DNA from 2 places in the Peribacillus sp. YIM B13481 genome. Region 2 is predicted to be linked to the other one. Evidence: predicted binding sites of a transcription regulator. Region 2 holds the regulator's gene; the other holds the start of a gene.

Region 1 (10,783 bases), on a different contig from region 2:
CGTACATTCGTTCAATGGGTCCTGATGGCCTTAAAGCCGTCACAGAGAATGCGGTCATCAATGCCAATTATATGATGCGTAGGTTGGAACCATTTTTTGACTTACCATATAATCGTCATTGTAAGCATGAATTCGTATTAAGCGGACGCAGGCAAAAGAAATTAGGGGTAAGGACCCTCGATATAGCAAAAAGATTGCTGGATTTCGGGTATCATCCTCCAACCATTTACTTCCCGTTGAACGTGGAAGAAGGAATGATGATAGAACCGACTGAAACCGAGTCAAAAGAAACGCTGGATGCATTCATCGATGCAATGATCCAGATTGCCAAGGAAGCGGAAGAAACCCCGGAAATCGTTCAGGAAGCTCCGCATACAACCGTTATTAAGCGGCTTGATGAAACTCTTGCTGCAAGAAAACCTATTCTGCGTTATCAAGCATAGACTGATAGCTTACACGAAAAAAATCCCTGCCTGCCGGCGGGGATTTTTCATGTTTATGTAAGAATTCATTAAAGTCGAACAGTTAACTTTCATTTTCCTAGAGCCCGCATGATGCATATGAAGGCTTTTTAATTTAAAAGAGCCCATGCGGAGATGGGGTCTTATTTCTTTGCTTTGATTTTCCCGGTCCACATCTTGAAACCGCCCTTTAAGTGAAAAAGTTCCCTGTAGCCCTTTTTGTATAGCATGGCTGCAGCTCTTCCGCTGATGATTTCGCTTTGAGCGTACAAATATACAGGCTTGTCCGGCCTAATTTCGACCAAGCGGGTTTTCATTTGCGTCATAGGGATGTTTCTTGCGCCTAAGATATGACCATTATCGAAATCATTCGGTTCCCGCACATCGATTAGCTGCACTTTTCTGTAGTTAGCGATAAATTCGTCCTGTGTTAATGTTTTAACGATTTTACGCTGGCGGTACCAATTAAAAAGTGAATACGCAATAACCACTCCTAAGATGATGAGCAGTGTATATAATATTTCCAAACATAAAAACTCCCTTCTACCTTAACGAATACAGACAATCTTTATTATATAATTGCTTTACCCAATAATCAAAAAGAATTTTCATCAAATTCTTCATCGACTTGATAGCACTTTCTTTTTTAGAGTGTTAAAGTCTGTTAAACTACTACATGTGAGTTTTTTGTGGGGTATTGAAAAACAGTCTATTGAAACGAGGGGTAAGGATGACTAAAGAAAAATGGGGTTTTATAGATTCTGGATATTGTTCACCGGCGTTTAATATGGCGCTGGACGAAGTACTGCTAAACTGGCAAAGCAAAGGGGAAATTCCGCCAATCATACGCTTTTACGGTTGGGACCCAGCGACATTGTCGATTGGTTATTTTCAAAAGGCAGAAGCGGAAATCGATATGGAAGAGGTCAAAAGGCAGGGCCTTGGTTTTGTTCGCAGACCAACAGGAGGACGAGCGGTACTGCACGAGCATGAATTGACTTATAGTGTAATCGTTCCAGAATCCTATCCGGGGATGCCAACTACCGTTACTGAAGCATATCGTGTCATTTCTGAAGGAATATTAATGGGGTTCAGGAATCTGGGATTGGATGCTTATTTTGCCGTGCCTAGAACCGATCAGGAAAAAGCAGCTTTAAAAACGCCCAGGTCTTCCGTCTGCTTTGATGCTCCAAGCTGGTATGAACTGGTCGTCGAGGGCAGGAAGGTCGCTGGCAGCGCTCAAACCAGGCAAAAGGGCGTCATCCTTCAGCACGGTTCCATTTTGCTTGAACTTGATGATGATAAGCTCTTTAGCGTATTTAAATTCTCAAATGACAGGGTTAAGGAGAGAATGCAAAAAAGCTTAAAAAATAAAGCTGTGGCCATAAATGACATTGCCGGAAGAAAGGTTACCATCCCTGAAGCGAAAGAAGCTTTTGAAAAAGGTTTTGCCGAAGGACTTTCGATCGAGTTAGAGCCATACGTCCTAACTGAAAAGCAATTGCAGGAAGTGAAGGCCATTGCAGAAAGCAAATATGAAAGCGATGAATGGAATTTCATGAGATAGAAAAAGCAGGATAATTAAAGTGGATAATAAAAAAGTTTTTTCAGATTTGTTTGACCAAATAAGCTATTCCTTGCAGGGATAAGCCCTAAAAGGCATGGGGAAAAAGCAAGGTCCAAATTAATTGAAATCTGATGAAAAATTATTATAAATCGACATTTTCCTCCCTTTTGCTAACTATATTAATTGATTTATCGTTTGACAAAATTAAATGTTATTCAAAACAAACACAATATATAGTAGTTGAAATATTTAATGCGACACTATATGTTGATTTTTGGGTTTCGCTATGATAAATTTAGGGTACTTGTTAAGCGAAACGGACATGTAAGGCTACATATAGATTTGCGGCAGCAAGAACGGATCTTGAAACATATAAAGGAGAGGGAATTATGTCGGTTGTAATAAAAGAAGCTTTAAAGGTTGATCTAGAAAGGTTGAATAAGGATATTTCTTTATTTCCCCAGGTTCACCCTGTAACTGCTGATATGAAAATGGCGCATAAGGGCGTGTCCCGTCTAGTCATGCTTGACCGCTATTCTTTTAAGGATACTGAAAAAATCACACTCTCGGCAGGCGATTTCGTAGTGTTGACGATTAAGGAAGATCCGAAATTCCCGGCAAGGGGTCTCGGTTACATCGTTGAAATAGATTGGGAAACGAAAAAAGCCAAAGTATTGGTGGATGAAGAATTCCGTGGCGTATTGGATAATCCGGAAGAAGTGGAGACGGGGATTGTAAACCGTCCGCTGGATATTATCGAAAAGCCGCTTGAAATATACTATGAACAAATTGCGAAACGTAATGCAACGGGCTTGGCTTCAGTGGAAACCACGGAAGAAAAAAGAACGGAATGGTTCAATAAATTCTATGAAGAACTAAAGAACCTTAATTTTGTTCCGGCAGGACGCGTATTATATGGTGCGGGTTCCAATACGGATGTTACTTATTTCAACTGCTATGTGATGCCATTCGTACCGGATTCACGTGAGGGGATTTCAGAACATAGGAAACAAGTGATGGAAATCATGAGCCGCGGAGGCGGAGTGGGTACGAACGGATCGACACTGCGTCCAAGAAACACTTTGGCCAAAGGGGTTAATGGAAAATCCTCTGGTTCAGTATCATGGCTTGATGATATCGCGAAATTGACGCATCTTGTTGAACAGGGCGGTAGCAGACGCGGTGCACAAATGATCATGCTGGCTGATTGGCATCCGGATATTGCAGAATTCATCATTTCTAAAATGCAAAATCCAAGGATCCTTCGATACCTAGTGGAAAACACTAAAGATGAAGCAATCAAGAAATATGCAACGGATAAATTGAAATTCACGCCGCACACCGAACAGGAAACGGCTATGTATCAAGGAATCATCAACTATAAGGAAATTCCCGGTCTAGGTGGATTTAGCGAAAAAATCATTAGGGATGCAGAGGAAAAGATCCGTACAGGCGGAACGTACAGTGTCCATAATTCTGAATTTCTTACGGGCGCCAACATCTCGATATGCTTGACAAAGGAATTTATGGAAGCGGCAGAACAAGATGCGGAATACGAATTGCGTTTTCCTGATGTTGAAAGCTATGATGCCGAAGAAATGGCTACTTATAATCAAGAATGGCATAAAGTCGGTGATGTTCGTAAATGGGAGGAAATGGGGCACAAAGTCCGTGTTTACCGTAAAATCCGGGCTAAAGAACTTTGGAACTTAATAAACATTTGTGCAACATACTCTGCAGAACCAGGTATTTTCTTTATCGATAATGCTAATGAAATGACAAACGCCAAAGCCTACGGTCAACAGGTCGTAGCTACGAACCCATGTGGCGAACAGCCATTGGCCCCATATTCAGTATGTAACCTTGCTGCTGTCAATTTGGCTGAAATGGCTGATAAAGATAGCAAAACCGTTAATTTCGAGAAACTTAAGCAGACCGTCGAAGTCGGTGTGCGTATGCAGGACAATGTCATTGACGCAACTCCTTATTTCTTGGATGAAAACAAAAAACAGGCACTGGGCGAGCGACGGGTTGGACTTGGTGTAATGGGTCTGCATGACCTGTTGATCTACTGTGAAACGGAATACGGATCTGAAGAAGGAAATATTCTGGTTGACAAGGTGTTTGAAACGATTGCGACTACAGCTTATAAGGCATCCGTGGAACTTGCTAAAGAAAAAGGCAGTTTCCCGTTCCTGATCGGATCAACGGATAAAGAAACCGATGAGCTTAGAACACGTTTCACACAAACTGGATTTATGGAAAAAATGCCGGAAGATATCAGGGAAAGCGTTGCTGCATATGGCATCCGTAACTCTCATTTATTGACAGTGGCTCCTACAGGAAGCACAGGAACGATGGTTGGGGTATCAACAGGTCTTGAACCATATTTTTCCTTCACGTATTTCCGCAGTGGCCGTCTTGGCAAATTCATTGAAGTTAAGGCTGATATTGTTCAGGAATACTTGGACCGTCATCCAGAAGCTGATCCAGAAGAGCTTCCAAAATGGTTCATTTCCGCTATGGAATTAGCTCCTGAAGCCCATGCAGATGTTCAATGTATCATTCAACGCTGGATTGACAGCTCGATCAGTAAAACGGTCAATGCTCCAAAAGGATATACTGTCGAACAAGTTGAAAAAGTATATGAACGTCTATATAAAGGCGGAGCAAAAGGCGGTACAGTATATGTGGATGGCAGCCGTGACAGTCAGGTTCTCACGCTCAAAGCGGAAGAAAACCAAATGGACGAGCAGCTTGAAATGGACGAATTGACAGATGTGGAAGTAAAGAAAAAAGTCGTATTGGTCGATACGATAAATGAACTGCGTTCGACGAATGTTACGATTGGGTCGGAAGTGGGCAATACTTGCCCGGTCTGCCGTAAAGGCGAAGTCCAGGAAATGGGCGGATGTAATACTTGCACGAATTGCGGAGCACAATTAAAATGTGGGCTATAAGCTATTAGAAGGGAAGTCGTTAAGTGTGCTGAAAAGCTAATCTTAACGGCTTTTTTTTAAATAGATCGGGCGAGTAGATTTTAAACTTATTAAAAGAGAAAGCCGAATCCGGCTTTCTCTTTTAAGTTCATTCAACCATTTTCATTTTGTTGGCCTATTTCCTTTTCGGCCAGGTATTGGTTTCCATCCTTCAATACCGAAAATTCATCGACCGAGTCTCCAGGGATATTCCTAGGATTAGGATATTTATTATCTGTTTGGACGGTAATCGTTTGTTTCCCCATCCCGTTTGTCAAGAATTCTCGTTTATTAGCCATTTTGCATCTCCTTCATTTGGATTTCCAATTAAAAACAATCATGAGGATAACAGAATAAAGAAAAACTATCCTTATTAATAAGATTGTCTAGTTCGATTGAAAGTATGAACAAATCCTTAAAAGAATGGAGAACGAAATGAAACCATTTATGCCACAGTTAGTATATATCGAGCCTAGGGCATTGGAATACCCGCTTGGCCGGGAATTGAAAAAGAAATTCGAGGATTTGAATATTGAAATCCGTGAGACAACATCACATAACCAAATTAGGGATCTTCCTGGAGAAAATGATCAGCAAAAATATCGTGTCGCCAAGTCGACGCTTGTGGTGGGCATCAGAAAAACATTGAAATTCGATTCTTCAAAGCCATCTGCTGAATATGCCATCCCTCTTGCTACCGGATGTATGGGGCATTGTCATTATTGTTATTTACAGACGACACTCGGAACAAAGCCATACATTAGGACATATGTGAATCTCGAGGAGATTTTTGAGGCAGCTGAAAAATATATCAATGAGAGAAAGCCTGATATTACTCGTTTTGAGGCGGCCTGTACGTCAGATATCGTTGGAATTGATCATTTGACACATTCGTTAAAAAGGGCTATAGAGTATTTTGGAAAAAGTGAATATGGGGTTTTAAGGTTCGTAACTAAATTTCATCATGTCGACCACCTGTTGGATGCTGAACATAATGGAAAAACGAGATTTCGGTTCAGTATAAATTCACGTTACGTAATAAAGAATTTCGAGCCCGGAACTTCGAGTTTCGAGGAAAGAATGGAAGCGGCACGTAAAGTGGCAGGTGCCGGGTATCCCTTAGGTTTTATCGTAGCTCCAATATATCGTCATGAAGCATGGAAGGAGGGCTACCATGAATTATTCGAACGGTTAAGTGAGGCGTTAAAAGGGGTGGATATCCCTGACTTGACTTTTGAACTAATCCAGCATCGATTTACGGGCCCTGCTAAAAAAGTAATTCAAAAAAACTATCCGAAAACAAAATTGGAACTGGACGAAACGAAGCGCAAATATAAATGGGGCCGATATGGAATTGGCAAATATGTTTACCAAACCGAAGAAGCCGCAGAACTGGAAACGACCATTCGTGGGTATATAGCGGAATTTTTCCCTAAAGCGGAAATTCAGTATTTTACCTGATGAAGGCATTTTCCATATAAAACTGTCATAAATCGCTCTAATCCTGCTTAGAAATGTAAAGACCGGATTAGGGGAGGGCAGCTATGATTATTGACGGCGTTTTTTCCGGAGGTGGGATAAAAGGCTACGGTTTAGTGGGTGCCCTGCAGGAATTAGAGGAGCGAGGATTTGTATTCCATAGGACAGCCGGTACAAGTGCAGGTTCCATAATTGCAGCTTTCGTAGCCGCTGGGTACACAGGAAAAGAAATGGAACAGCTTTTTCTTGATATAGATTTAATCGGCATGCTGGATAAAAGGCGTGGTCTTTTGCCTATCCCGCTTGCCAAGTGGCTCCTTTTATACTGGAAACTGGGCCTTTATAAAGGTGACGCTTTGGAAGCATGGATTGCCGCTAAACTTGCCGAAAGGAATGTAGTCACCTTTAAGGATGTTCGGCCGAAATCTCTCCGTATCATAACCTCTGACATTACACATGGGAAATTGGTGGTACTGCCTGATGATTTATCTAACTATGGAATTGATCCGATGACTTTTCCAGTGGCAAAGGCAGTAAGAATGAGTTGTAGCATCCCCTATTTCTTTGAGCCAGTCAAACTTGATGTCGGAAAAAGCAGGGTCCTTTTTGTTGATGGAGGTGTGTTAAGCAATTTTCCAATGTGGTTATTCAATTCAGATCATGTAAGAAAGGAACGGCCGGTCATAGGCTTGCGACTAAGTGTCGATGAGATATGGAAACCGCATGTGGTGGATAATGCGCTTGAATTGTTCTCCGCACTATTCAAAACGATGAAAGATGCCCATGATGCACGTTATATTTCCAAGAAACACGTCCAGAATATTGTATTTATCCCGATGAGGGGAATATCTGCAATGGATTTCAATCTGAATGATGAAAAAAAGGGAGAATTGATGAATCAGGGCAGACAGTGTACGAAAGAATTCCTTAAGAGATGGTCATATTAATAATCATAAAAAATCGGGCTCTTAAAAAGAAGCCCGATTTTTCTTTTTATTCTTTTTTCCTTCAATGACGGTTAAGTGACTATCCGTTTTCTTTCTCACTTTTATTTTTTTTGATGATTTTGCTGCAGAAAAGCTAGCCACATTATCCTTTTTCGAAGTTCGGTTTTTTAGCCTTTTTTTCGATTGGCGTGCAGCCTTTCGGAATGCTTGCTGCTCTTTTTTTACTGGTTTTCCCTTTGTTAATCCGGTATAAATCATATAAATAATCCCTGCGACAATGGCTATTATGAGAATGTTTCTAAAAAAGCCAATCGGGTCATTAAATAGTCGGCTCATTAGTCCGAGGACTCCGAGGGCGATGATTCCGTATATCATGAAAGATATGAAACGTTTCAACAAAGACACCTCCTTAAGAGCATCATAAGCATTTTTTGCTTATTTTAAACATTACCCATGTAAAATACTAGAAATTAATGAAGATTATTCCCTTAATTTAGTATATGACTTTTCATCATCAAAATGTGTATAGGTGTTTTACACAATAACATCGGATTCTAAACCTTTTTCGGTCTTTTTTTCCATCCTCAACAGTTCATGGAAGGATGCCAATGCAACTTCGACTTGATCGTCGGTAGGGGCTTTGGTTGTCAATAACTGAAGCCAAAGGCCAGGATAGCCAAGGTAACGCAGAATTGGAATATCTCTTACTTTGTTGGTCAACTGCAATACCTCGAAGGCTATGCCAAGCACTACGGGGATAAGCAAAACGCGATCCACGACACGGAGCCATAATGGATCGATTGGAACAAGCATATAGACAAACATGCCAACAATGACTGTAAATAAAATAAAGCTGCTGCCACAGCGATAATGAAGGCGTGAACTTGCCTGCACATTTGCTACGGTCAATTCTTTTCCGCTTTCAAAGCAATTGATCACCTTATGCTCTGCACCGTGATACTGAAAGACCCGCTTGATCAATGGAGTCATGGATACTAAGTAAATGTATACCAGCAATAATATCAACTTGAACAAGCTTTCGATTAAAACCTGGGCCATATGGCCGCTGAAGATGGGTCTTGTCAATTCGGCAAGAAATACGGGAATCAAAGTGAAAAGCAGCTTCCCGAATAGGAAGGAAAGGACACCGATTACGGCAACTCCAAGCCATACACTTAATTTAGAAGATTCTTTAGTTTCTTTTTTCTTTTCGTCCCGCTTTTCCCCTTCTTCTTCTTCATACTGTTCAGTGGAAAAGTTCAGATGTTTTGAACCGATGGCACTTGACTGTATCAGTGATACGAGACCCCTTAGAAACGGTACTTTTTTTAAGCGGTTGACAACAGGTTTCGTTTCACGCGGCAGATGATAATATACAATCGTTGAATCTTTGCGGCGTACCGCAGTGACTGTGTGATGTTTACCGCCAAACATGACGCCTTCCACAACAGCCTGCCCTCCATAAACGGGTTTTTGGACCTCAGACATTTCTACACCAACCTAATAGTTATTCACGTAGCTCTCTCTTGGGTGCTAACATGTTTATTATCAAGTATCACAAGGGATAAAGTCGGTCTCCAAAATTTAAATGGCGGCTTTATCCCTGCAATTACTTTATGAATGTTGAATCACAGGAAGGTAGTATCCTGTGTACATTATAAACTTCAACAGAGGATGGGTATTTTCCTCTGAAAAAAGTACATTATTTATGATTTAATCATACAGAATAAATCACAAAACCTCTAGTGATTCTCCTCCCTAAGAATAAAAAAAAATAGTTCTATTTAACAAAGGGCATACTACGTAGCGGAGGTGCTTGATATGTCTTCTAATGTAAATGGACAAATTCAACAGGAAAATCAAGGTGCGATCTACAATGTACTAGCTATCGGTTTTGTTGGGGGGGCTGTAGCCAGTTTAATTGGAATCATAGCCCATTATGTTAATTTTATGGGGTTTAGCCCAAAATTCATACTTACGTCGTGGTCGAATATGGTCTGGATCGATCACTGGCTTGGTACGGTAATGACCATACTTTTGTTCGGAATTTTATCCGTGGGGATCGCTTTTATCTACTATAGTCTTTTTAAAAGGATGAAGAGTATCTTTTCGGGTATTTTTTTTGGAGTGGTTTGCTGGGTTTTGCTGGTATTTGTCCTGAAACCGATGTTCGCCGATTTGCCAACCATTTCAAAAATGTCGTCAAATACGATTATAACCAGTGTCTGCATTTTTATTTTATACGGTCTTTTTGTAGGGTATTCCATATCATATGATCATCAGGAATATCTACGTCAAAAAAACAAGGCCGAGAAGCAATCGGAAAGCTGATTGCTTCTTGGTTGTAAAAAAGTAGTAAGACAATTTGTAATTATGATAGAATGTTCATGGAAAGCATTCTTTTAATGATGAGCAGGTGTTTGATGATGACAAAAATCTTACTAATCAATGGTCCGAATTTAAATCGCTTGGGGAAGCGGGAACCTGCGCATTATGGATCCTTGACACTTGCGGATGTGGAAGCTCTATTACATCAGCAAGCTCAAGGGTTAAATGTGGAACTAACCTCATTTCAAACTAACCATGAAGGGGCGATTATCGACAAGCTCCATTGGTCAGAGGATCAGGGGATCGACGGGATTATCATTAATCCTGGAGCTTTTACTCATTATAGCTATGCGATTCGTGATGCAATAGCCGGAATTGATGTTCCAGTTGTGGAAGTGCATATTTCGAACATACATGCCCGTGAAAGCTTTCGGCATGAATCGGTGACCGCGCCGGTATCGGCGGGACAGATTGTCGGCTTGGGGATACACGGATATGAATTGGCGTTGCAGGCGATCACAAAGATTGCAAAGGGGAGAAAGTAAATGAATAAACTAATGCGCTTAAGAGCCTCAATGGAAAAGGTGGGCATTGATGGTTTATTGATCACCAGTACATATAACCGCCGATTCATGACCAATTTTACCGGAAGTGCAGGCGTCGTCCTGATTTCCCAAAATGAAGCTAAATTCATCACTGATTTCAGATACGTGGAACAAGCAGGAAAGCAGGCTACGGGCTATGAAATCGTCCAGCACAAAGGAACCATCACCGAAGAGGTCGGTAAGCAAGTAAAAGAAATGAAGATCGGCACACTGGGCTTTGAGCAAGATCATCTGACTTTTGCCACATATAAGGCATACGAAGCGGCCATTGAAGGACAACTTTTGCCGGTGTCTGGAGTTATTGAGAATTTACGCTTGATAAAGACTTCATCAGAGATTAAGATATTAAAGGAAGCGGCTGCTATTGCTGACGCTGCCTTTACACATATTCTGGATTACATGCGTCCAGGGATTTCAG
Region 2 (10,783 bases):
GCCTTCCCTTGAACGACCAATTTGGGATAATACCCCTGCATCATATTGATGCAGCCGTCCAAGCTTGGACATTTATCGCACTTATTGCTTTGTGAAGTGAACTCATAAAGCTTCCCCAAGTTTTTTTCGATCATGTCTTCCGTGACCGTCGAACTGTTGGCATTCAAAAATAACCGCACCTGTTCATCTTCAAAAATCTCCTGTTTCAGCTTTTCATAACGCTGTTGAAATTGGTTTGTATTGGCCAATTTATTCAGGGATCTATTAATCTTTTCCATCGTTCATTTCACCTCCTGCTTTCCACTGCTTCCATTTTTCCTGAAGCTCACGTTTCTGGGCATTCAATTCGGGCTGATCCGCATTCTGCTCTTGCTGTGCTTCTTCTTTTTTCTCAAGCCACTCAGGAACCACTTCTTCCCGTATCGTCTTTTTCCGGCCGCCCTTCGCAGCATTCCTGCTCCCTTGAGCCCAGTCCTGATATTTCCGGTGTTCATTTTTAGCTAGTTCCATCGCCTCGAGGACGGTGGAGACCTTCAGCCGTGCCCAATGGCCTGCCAATTTTTCCACATAGCCCTTCGTGAACTTCATATCCGTTTTGAGCATGACATATTCAATCAAGACATTGACGACACCAGGATTCAGCTTTTGGTTGATCATCACGCCCTCCACCACTTTCAAATCACCGCTTGATGGCTCTGCGCCGCCGGACAATTGCATTAGCCGCTCCCGTGGGGATATCGTCTCCAAATGCCGGATTAGCTCTTGTTCCTGTGTTTTCGGTTCTTCTTTTTGGGTCCGTTCACGAATCGGCTGCACCCGATTGACCAGGGAAGGCATGTCTGCCTGCCGTTCGATCTGATACCAGTCCCTTGCCGCCTTCCTGAGCATTTCCTCATCGATCTCATCATCCAATGAAACGGCATCCATTACTAGTTTTTGCATTTCAAGCGGATCAATGCCATATAAAAAAGCAAGTTTGGCAATCGTACTTTTAATTTTCGGAGTAAAGGCCTTTTTCGGTACGATCGAAGATTTCATCCCGGCTAATAAAAGTTCAAAATCGAATAAGTTGTCAAATCCCGAAGGCTCGACGCCATCCGTCCGGTCGATATATTGCTGATCAGGAATGGGGTTCCATTCGTTTTTTGCTTCATCCGTTACATATAAAGAGTCCAAATGATCTGATGAGAATACCTCCGCAAAAGATTTAGTCACACCTTCATATTGATCCGTTAAGATATGATCATCACAAAAGAATCTCTTTAACCGGTTGAATTGTGCTTTACCGATCTTTTTGTATAAATAGATATTCAGCATTCCATCCGTGAAGAACTGTTGGGGGGAAAGCGGCGGATTTATCTCATAGATAAATTCCTTTGTCTCATTTTTCGATTTCTTATATACATTCAACAAACCGATTCCCTCAAGTAAAAGCCGGGCTTCGTAAATATCACCTAACTTAAGGCCGATTGTATTCATTAATTGATAATGTGAGGAGGTTTCCGACCATAGCCTGTTTTCCTCCAGCTCACTCCATAACGTCATATATAGGCTAATACAGATAGGTCCAATAAGAGGTTGATAAAGTCGGGTAAGTATTTTCCGATCATAATCATGAAGCAGCCCCGCAGATGAGACCAAATATGGATCAGCTGGGAGCAATTCTTGCCAATGCATTGACATCTCCATTCAAACCTTTCAAAAGATGTAGTGAAAAAAGAGCCAAAGTAAATCTTCAGCTCTACTTTCTTTCTTTATTTATTAAATCTTTCAATTCATCGATAAAGACATTGATATCTTTAAATTGTCGATAGACGGATGCGAATCTAACATAGGCAACCTCATCGACTTCTGCCAGCTTGTCCATCACCATTTCGCCGACACTGTCGCTTTTCACTTCCGATATGCCCTGGTTGCGTAGTTCTTTTTCTACATAACTGGTAATTTGCTCTAGTTCTTTCAAGGGAACCGGACGTTTTTCGCAAGCCCTGATTAAGCCACGCAGGATTTTATCACGACTGAACTCTTCCCGTGTACCGCCTTTTTTCACTACAATGAGCGGTGTTTCCTCCACCTTTTCAAATGTCGTGAATCGAAAACCACATGCCTCACATTCACGGCGTCGTCGAATCGATTTACTTTCATCGACTGGCCTGGAATCGAGCACTCTTGTTCCGTTATATTGACATGATGGGCATTTCATCATTATCAGCTCCGTATTTTATGTAGGACTCCCCTATCTAAATGTTCCCCAAGGAATTACTTTTCTATCTTAATCTTATATTAAAAGGAACGGCCAGTACAAGTAAAAAGTGTAACTTCCAGCAGCAGGCACTTTATATCACGCACTAGAAGCACCGTTATCAAAGTCTTTGTGCTCTGGGATACGTACCCTTATAAATTGAAGCAAGATCGGATTCATTGCATTAAAAAAGAGATGCACCCATGGCATCTCTGTGTATACGTGTTTTTTATAGGGCACTTATATTGGCTTTTTTCATTTGTACAGGACCTAATCCACGTGGTAATTCTATGTTCTCGCGTGTTTGCGCATTCAAAGCTTCTGCAATATAATCTGCCGCAATATTCGGATCCAAGTTACCGCATGTATAGACATCAATGCTGGCATAGCCGTGTTCAGGAAAACTGTGAATCGTTAAGTGTGATTCAGAAATGATGACAACCCCACTAACTCCTTGTGGAGCAAACTTGTGAAAGGCAACTTCTCGTACCTCTGCACCTGATTTTAAAGCAGCATCAACAAAAATCTTTTCAATCAAATCGATATTGTTCAGTTTCTCAAAGTCACAACCCCAAAGTTCAGAAATGACATGTCTACCCATAGTTTCCATAGTGTAAGCAGTTTCCATATTAAGCTTCCCCCTTACCATGATTAAAAAATAAGTCTGATAACTACCACGGGGGAAAGTTAGTCCAAAGAGGTCCTAACCCTTTAAGTAGCCATCATGCAAACCGCTTTTGAAGAAGTTCACGATTCATAGTATATATGGTTTAAATTTTTTTTGCAACTCCAAATTGAATTTTTGGATAGATAAACTTTTTATGTAATAAAGATATGGGGGAGGTCCCAATGTGGGGCAAATTCTGTTTTCGTGTGTTTATTCAGCGCCATAAGGCAGCCAGAAATTGATGATCAATGAATTAAAAATAGTCTGCTAAAAAAATTTAGCAGATAGACAAACTCGATAATAATTGAGTTTGTCTACTGTTTTTTATGTTTTTAATATTTGGCCGTTTATTGGAACGTGGGGCACTCGCTTTCCGCGGGCGGTCCGCCATTGCGCCTGTGGGGTCTCCCTTTGACGCGCTTTTCCCGAAAGGAGCCTCGAACACCCGCTCCAATCAACTTTGTTTCAAGATAGAATCCTTTTACCTATAGTCTATTTAAGGCAGAGAACAAGGGGATTAAGGACAGTTCAACTAATCCTGAAGAGTAGCTACTATGTGAAAGATGAACGAACAAAACAAGTTTGCCTATTCGTTTCATGCAGCATCGAACTTCAATGCATTTTTGTTGGGGACGATACGCATGATCGTCATATCTTAGAGCCTCTGGTTGAACCAGTGAATTCCAGAAAGTTGGAAAACCAGGAGAGTTTCCGCAGATGCAAAGGAAAAGCATGGTATGCGCTGGGTCACTATTCTCTCTAACTGCTTCAAATCCAATAAAAAATCAAAAAGGTTTCGGAATGTGACCATTCCGAAACCTTTTTGTCTACAAACTGGGCCCGCTAAAAAATTTAGCAGGCTCGATTTTTTCATTATTTTACTGATAATTCAACTTCGGAGGTTTTTTTCAACTCGGATGCAACTAATTTTACAAGGTCCACTACCCGGTTGGAGTAACCCCACTCATTATCATACCAAGCCAGGACTTTAACTTTCCTGTCACCAATCATCATCGTTGTCAAACCATCGATGATGGCAGAGTGAGGATTAGTTTTGAAATCACTGGAAACCAAAGGTTCCATCGTGAATTCCATGATTCCTTTAAGTTCATTTTCTGAAGCGTCGATGAACGCTTGATTCACTTCATCAATCGTGACATCACAGTTTAAATCCACAACAAGGTCGACTAGGGACACGTTAGGTGTCGGTACGCGTATCGCCATTCCGTGAAGCTTGCCTTTTAATTGAGGCAACACCAAAGAGATCGCTTTTGCAGCTCCTGTGGTCGTAGGAATGATGCTTTCCGCAGCGGCACGAGCACGTCTTAAGTCTTTGTGCGGGTTGTCGATATTATTTTGATCATTTGTATAAGAATGTATCGTTGTCATTAAACCATTGTTAATGCCGAATTTCTCATCAAGCACTTTTGCAACCGGTCCAAGACAGTTAGTTGTACAAGATGCATTGGATATGACAAAATGCTTGTCAATTTCCAGAACTTCCTGATTGACGCCCATGACAATGGTAACGTCTTCATTTTTACCTGGTGCTGATAAAATCACCCTTTTTGCCCCTGCCTCTAAATGAAGAGCCGCTTTAGAACGATCATTGAATTTTCCAGTAGCTTCAATTACAATATCTATGTTCATCTCTTTCCAAGGCAATAGCTTTGGATCGCGGTTATTTATCAATTGTACTCGGCGGCCATTCACTACAAGTGAATCATCTTCCGCTATAATGATACCGTCGAATTTACCATGTATCGTATCATACTTTAGTAAGTGTGCTAAAGTTTCAGCAGGATAGCTTGCATTAATGGCAACAATGTCCAAACCCTCATCTAATATGGCCTTTCGGAAAACCATTCTTCCAATTCTCCCAAATCCGTTAATTGCTATTCTTGAATTCATTGTTCGGACCCTCCTGAAAATATTAATGTTATACTTATTACCTCTCACATGTAATTAGTATAACATAATTAGATTGAAATGTGCTAATAAAAATGCGGATTGTTTTATTTTTTCAACACAAAAGGAAGAAACCCGAAGATTTCTTCCTTTTATCACAACTATATGACATGCCATTCGATAAGCAGGGCCTTCACCTGCTTCTTCGTTTCCTTAATGTCCCCATTATTATCGATGACGGCATCCGCTAAAGCCTTTTTATCAGCCAAGGGCATCTGAGAATGGATCCTGGCAAGCGCATCCTTCTCAGATAGACCATTCCTGTTCATTAAACGTTCCAATTGAACTTGTTCATCGACATATATCAAAAGCGTCTTTTCCACCATGAATGTCAGCTTACTTTCAAATAAGAGCGGAATATCCATGAATACCGTTTCTTCCCCTGCAGCGAGTGCCTCTTCCGTTTTGAGGCGCATCCAATTCCTGACGGCAGGGTGAACGATGCCATTCAATAGCAATCTCTTTTCCTGATCATGGAATATTATCGACCCCAGCTTTACGCGATCTATATTCCCATCCGCCAATAAGATATCTTCTCCAAACGCCTCCACAACTTGATGATAGGCGTCTTCACCTGGCTCAACGACAGCACGGGAAGCCAGATCTGCATCTACAATCGTGAATCCGAGTTCCTGTAAATAGAGGCTGACACTGCTTTTCCCGCTGGCGATGCCTCCAGTGATTCCGATGATTTGTCCCATATGCTCCCCCTTTTAAACCATGTATCATAACTTGAATAAGCCGATTATAATTAATAGTACACCTGGAAGAAAGGTTAAATGCTGGACAACTTTATTATTCGAAAGCAATTTCCCGCTTTGCAGTCCGCTCCAAATGAAAATTGAACTCATAACAGCGATGCATACTGCGAGGATAATCGGTGAAATCCCGATCATGGCTGCTCCGACTCCAGCCCCGAACGCATCCAGTGAAAGTGCAAACCCCAAGACAAGCGCTTCAACACCCGTAATCGTACCTGATTTATCAAAATCGGCATTCAATGGTTTTTGTAAAATATTAATGGCTACCCCAAGTGATTTAATTTCAAAATTAAAGATGATCTTTTCATGATATCTATCATCTTTCAAATCTTTGTCAGGCCTAAAGTATTGGTATACCATCCAGGCACCAAGAAAGATGAGGATGATGCCCCCGGTTTTTTCAGCCGCCCCGATAGATATGAGCTGACTGATGAATTGACCGATGACCATCGCTATGCCTAAACTCAAAGCAGAACAAAATGAAATGACCGCTATTGACTTTAAGGGGATTTTCATCTTCCGCATACCAAAAGTCAAACCTACGCCAAATCCGTCAATACTAACTGCAAAAGCAAGAAAAATAATTTGTAGCCACATCGGAATATTACTCCTTCCCTTCTCGTTGCTACCCTAGTATATGGTAGGAGCCCATCCGATGTGTTTTTAAAAAACATTAGTTAAATAAGCGGCTGGCACAACGGGCAAATATGTGTGCCGCGTCCTGCAACAACCAGCTTTTCAAGTGGCGTGCCGCATGTTTTGCATTCCTCACCCTTTCGTCCATAGACATTCAGTTCCAACTGAAACATGCCGATTTGCCCTTGAGAGTTGAGGTATGAACGAATCGTACTCCCACCCTTTTCCACCGCTTCACCCAATGTTGCAATGATTTCCGCATGCAACTTTTTGATTTCCTGCAAGGATAGTGAAGAAGCTATTCTCTCCGGATGGATACCGGAACGGAATAATGACTCGTCCACATATATATTCCCAATTCCAACGACAACCGTTTGATCAAGGAGAACCGGCTTGATTTTCCTGTTGGTTTTGGCCAATTTCGCACTTAGCCCCTCGACAGTAAATTCTTCAGATAACGGTTCAGGTCCTAAATGCAGCAGCGGCAACCGCTCAAACTCTTCTCCTTTGGCAAACAGGTGCATCGTTCCGAATTTCCGGACATCCCTGTACCGAAGCTCACTGCCATCCGTGAAAGTGAAGATCACATGTGTATGCTTATCGTATGGCTCTTCTTTTGGATGCACCCCGTATTTCCCCTCCATCCTTAAATGCGAAACCATCGAATAATCATCCAAGGTGAAAATGAGGAACTTGCCCCGACGACCTATACTCTGAATCGTTTGCCCTCTTAAAGCATCCTGAAACTGTTCGACAGGCTCAGGCGCTTTAATGATCTTTGGCCAAAAGACGGACACTTCCTTGATCTCTTTTCCAAGTACGAGCTGCTCTAACGTTCTTTTGACTGTTTCCACTTCTGGAAGTTCTGGCATTACAATCACCTATCTTTTATTATTTGGCATCAAACCATGTTGGCCCGAAAGCATAATCCACTTTAAGGGGCACGTTCAATTCAATGGCATTTTCCATTTCCTCCGGAACGATCACCTTAAGGATTTCGAGTTCCTCGGGAGGAGTTTCAAAAATCAATTCATCATGCACCTGAAGAAGCATTCTCGTTTTCAGCCCTTCACTTTTCAGGCGCTTATTCATATTTATCATCGCAAGCTTGATGATATCCGCGGCACTGCCTTGAATCGGTGTGTTCATCGCTGTCCGTTCGGCAAAGCTCCTGATGTTGAAATTCCTGCTTGTAATCTCAGGTATATAGCGCCTTCTTTGCAGCAAAGTCGTGCTATACCCTTTTTGACGTGCCTCATGTATACTTTCTTCCATATATTCCTGAACACCAGGAAAGCTCCTTAAATACTTCTCGATGAACTCTCCAGCTTCTTTTCTCGTGATGCCAAGACTTTGCGATAGCCCGTAGTCACTTATACCATAAACGATTCCGAAGTTGACGGCTTTTGCTTGGCGCCTCATGTTCGACGTGACTTCCTCCGCCTTTACATGGAACACATCCATCGCTGTCCTTGTATGGATGTCCATCCCGGCTTGGAATGCTTCCACCAATCCGCTGTCATTGGCGATATGCGCCAGCACGCGTAACTCGATTTGCGAATAGTCCGCAGCAAAAATGATCCAATCCTTTTCGGAAGGAATGAAGGCCTGCCTGATTTTCCTGCCTTCTTCCAGTCTGATAGGGATGTTCTGCAGGTTGGGATCTGTAGAACTTAATCGGCCGGTTTGGGTCAATGCTTGGTTGAACCGGGTGTGCACCTTGTCCGTTTTAGCATTGACCACTTTGAGCAAGCCTTCAATATATGTGGATTGCAACTTACCAAGCTGGCGATACAGTAATATTTCCTTAACGATATCATGCTGGCTCTCCAGTTTTTCCAGTACATCGGCTGAAGTGGAATAACCTGTTTTGGTTTTCTTCATGACCGGAAGCTCTAACTTTTCAAAAAGGATGGCCCCAAGCTGTTTAGGTGAATTGATATTGAAAGCCTCTCCAGCCAAATCAAAAATTCGTGCTTCAATGGTTCTTAAGCGAATGGCTAATTCCTGCCCCATGTTTTTCAGCCGGCCTATATCCACCTTGATGCCCTGCCATTCCATATTAGCCAGGATGATCGACAAAGGCAGCTCCAGTTCCGTTAACAGATGATATTGCTCGAACTCTTGCAGTTTATTGATCATCGGTTCTTTAAGAGAAAGGATTGCCTTCGATTTTCTGGCGATATGCTCGCTCAATTCAGCTTGCCCAGGAATCTTCCGTTTTGCACCTTTCCCATAAAAAACATCATCTGTCTCAAGACGGATTGTACCTTGTGTTTTCGTGATTTCGGCCACTTCATCCACTGACTCTGCCGGATCTAGGATATAGGATGCCAAAAACACATCAAAATCGATGCCTTTTATTTCGACGCCTCTATGACGGAGTGCAACAACCGTACGCTTCGCATCGAAAACCGTTTTCTTTTTTGTTTCATCCTCTGCCCAGGTTTTAAATGCCGCGGAACTCAGAGCATCATCTCCATGGAAGTAAAAATGACCTTGTTCATTACTGATGGCTATCCCTATAATATCTGCACGATGATAATTATCTTCTAAAGTTTCAACATATAAAGCACTTTCATCTGCAAACATTCCTTCTGACATTTCACCCGTGTGAACCTCTATCTTTTCCTGTTCAAGCGGTACACTTTCCGTTACATCCAATTTATCGAGCAAAGTCGAAAAGCCTAGCTCTTTATAGAATGAGATGACTCGTTCCTGATCCATGCCGCTGTACTCGGTCTCGTTTACAGAAACTTCAAGCGGCGCTTCCCTCGTTATTGTAGCCAGCTCTTTACTTAATAGAGCCAGGTCTTTATGTTCCTCTATTTTCTCTTTCAATTTTTGTCCGCTTACCTCATCAATCGACTGCAGGAGGTTTTCCACCGTTTCAAATTGATGCAATAACTTAAGGGCGGTTTTTTCACCAACACCCGGTATGCCAGGAATATTGTCGGAGGCATCTCCCATCAGCCCTTTTAAATCAATGATCTGAAAGGGGGATAGACCGTATTTTTCATGTATATGCTTTGGAGTGTATTCCTCAATTTCAGTAATCCCCTTTTTCGTAATGGAAACCGTCGTACTAGGGGAGGATAATTGTGTTAAATCCTTATCACCGGAAATGACCTTCACCTCAAAACCATCTTTTTCAGCTTGTAAAGATAGCGTCCCGATAATATCATCGGCTTCATAGTTCTCCAGTTCATACCTTTTTATTTGAAAACAATCAAGCAGCTCACGAATGAAAGGAAATTGCTCAGATAATTCAGGCGGCGTTTTTTGGCGTCCCCCTTTATATTCTTTAAATGAAGCATGTCTGAATGTCGTTTTACCCGCATCGAATGCAACAAGTATGTGCGTTGGTTTTTCTTCTTCAAGAATGCGGTTGAGCATCATGGTGAATCCGTAAACGGAATTCGTATGTACCCCTTTATCATTATTCAAGAGCGGAAGTGCAAAAAACGCACGGTATGCAATGCTATTTCCATCTATGAGTACTAACTTTTTATCCAATTCCGTCTTCCTCCAGTCATACAGGTTTATGTAGTTTTAGCTTCTATTTAAAAACGCAAAAAGCCGTTCATTTTCTTTCTCTATTCTACCATGAGTAGAAGCGGAAAGAAAAATGACGGCAACGGCGATTATTTAGTATTTCCCATTAACAAGCTGGCATATGGGGAATCCGACGGCAGAACGATGACCGTTTGATCTCCAATCGTTTTTTTGTAGGAGTCAAGAGTCCGGTATAGTTTATAGAATTCGGGATCTTTGGAAAACGACTTATTATAGATTATCGCTGCTTCCCCTTCTCCTTCAGCCCTGATAACTTCTGCATCAGCTTCTGCAGTCGAGAGCAATTCTTTCACTTTACGATCAGTATCCGCAATGATACGATTTTTCTTCGCATCACCTTTGGATAGGTACTCTTGCGCTTTCGATTCCCGCTCTGAAATCATCCTCTTGAAGACGGATGATTCATTTTCGGCTGGCAGGTCAGTCCGCTTTATCCGGACATCCGTCAGGCTGATGCCATAACTGTCCTTTTGGAGCAGTTCGTTGACTTTTTCTGTTATGCGGTCGTTTAAACTTCCCCTGGATGACTTCTCATCATTAATGATTTCATCATAATTCAGCTGGCCCAGCTCTGAACGAACTGCCGAATAGATGAACTCTTCCATTTTCGTTTCGGCATTCTGTAGCGTCCTTGCATTTGTAATCAATTTCTTCGGATCTTCTATTCTCCATACTGCATAGTTGTCGATCAGCATCCGCTTTTTATCTTTCGTATTGATTTCCGCCTCGGATACATCAGAACTCATCTGATACTTCGGCAAGGTCATGACGCTCTGGATGAATGGCACTTTTACCTTCAAACCCGGGGTTTTATCAATTCTTACCACTTCACCGAATTGACGGACGACTTTATATTCGCCCTCTTTGACGATATATACATTGGTGAAGATGATTAGCAGCAACGCGAATAAAATAATGAGGAAAATGCCAATT

Evidence for each region. Region 2 encodes NrdR, which represses ribonucleotide reductase genes. Its sites were predicted from a motif close to AACACNATATATNGTGTT; they were not measured.
Region 1: a site for NrdR is predicted at 2,252-2,269, ahead of ACFX4X_RS03840 (vitamin B12-dependent ribonucleotide reductase). Genes of this name have one in related genera too.

What each region holds. Positions count from the first base shown of each region.
Region 1 is NZ_JBHZPE010000003.1:158,688-169,470, forward strand. It holds gene gcvPB (aminomethyl-transferring glycine dehydrogenase subunit GcvPB) at 1-443, shown strand, start outside; gene ACFX4X_RS03830 (rhodanese-like domain-containing protein) at 605-988, opposite strand; gene ACFX4X_RS03835 (lipoate--protein ligase family protein) at 1,192-2,028, shown strand; gene ACFX4X_RS03840 (vitamin B12-dependent ribonucleotide reductase) at 2,418-4,988, shown strand; gene ACFX4X_RS03845 (hypothetical protein) at 5,120-5,305, opposite strand; gene splB (spore photoproduct lyase) at 5,442-6,467, shown strand; gene ACFX4X_RS03855 (patatin-like phospholipase family protein) at 6,551-7,432, shown strand; gene ACFX4X_RS03860 (SA1362 family protein) at 7,454-7,828, opposite strand; gene ACFX4X_RS03865 (DUF1385 domain-containing protein) at 7,967-8,920, opposite strand; gene ACFX4X_RS03870 (YqhR family membrane protein) at 9,254-9,763, shown strand; gene aroQ (type II 3-dehydroquinate dehydratase) at 9,859-10,305, shown strand; gene ACFX4X_RS03880 (M24 family metallopeptidase) at 10,306-10,783, shown strand, end outside.
Region 2 is NZ_JBHZPE010000002.1:170,898-181,680, forward strand. It holds gene dnaI (primosomal protein DnaI) at 1-278, opposite strand, end outside; gene ACFX4X_RS02325 (replication initiation and membrane attachment family protein) at 265-1,677, opposite strand; gene nrdR (transcriptional regulator NrdR) at 1,742-2,203, opposite strand; gene speD (adenosylmethionine decarboxylase) at 2,472-2,852, opposite strand; partial or broken gene ACFX4X_RS02340 (IS5/IS1182 family transposase) at 3,387-3,588, shown strand; gene ACFX4X_RS02345 (glyceraldehyde-3-phosphate dehydrogenase) at 3,783-4,820, opposite strand; gene coaE (dephospho-CoA kinase) at 4,979-5,578, opposite strand; gene ytaF (sporulation membrane protein YtaF) at 5,603-6,235, opposite strand; gene mutM (DNA-formamidopyrimidine glycosylase) at 6,316-7,146, opposite strand; gene polA (DNA polymerase I) at 7,166-9,790, opposite strand; gene hflC (protease modulator HflC) at 9,919-10,783, opposite strand, start outside.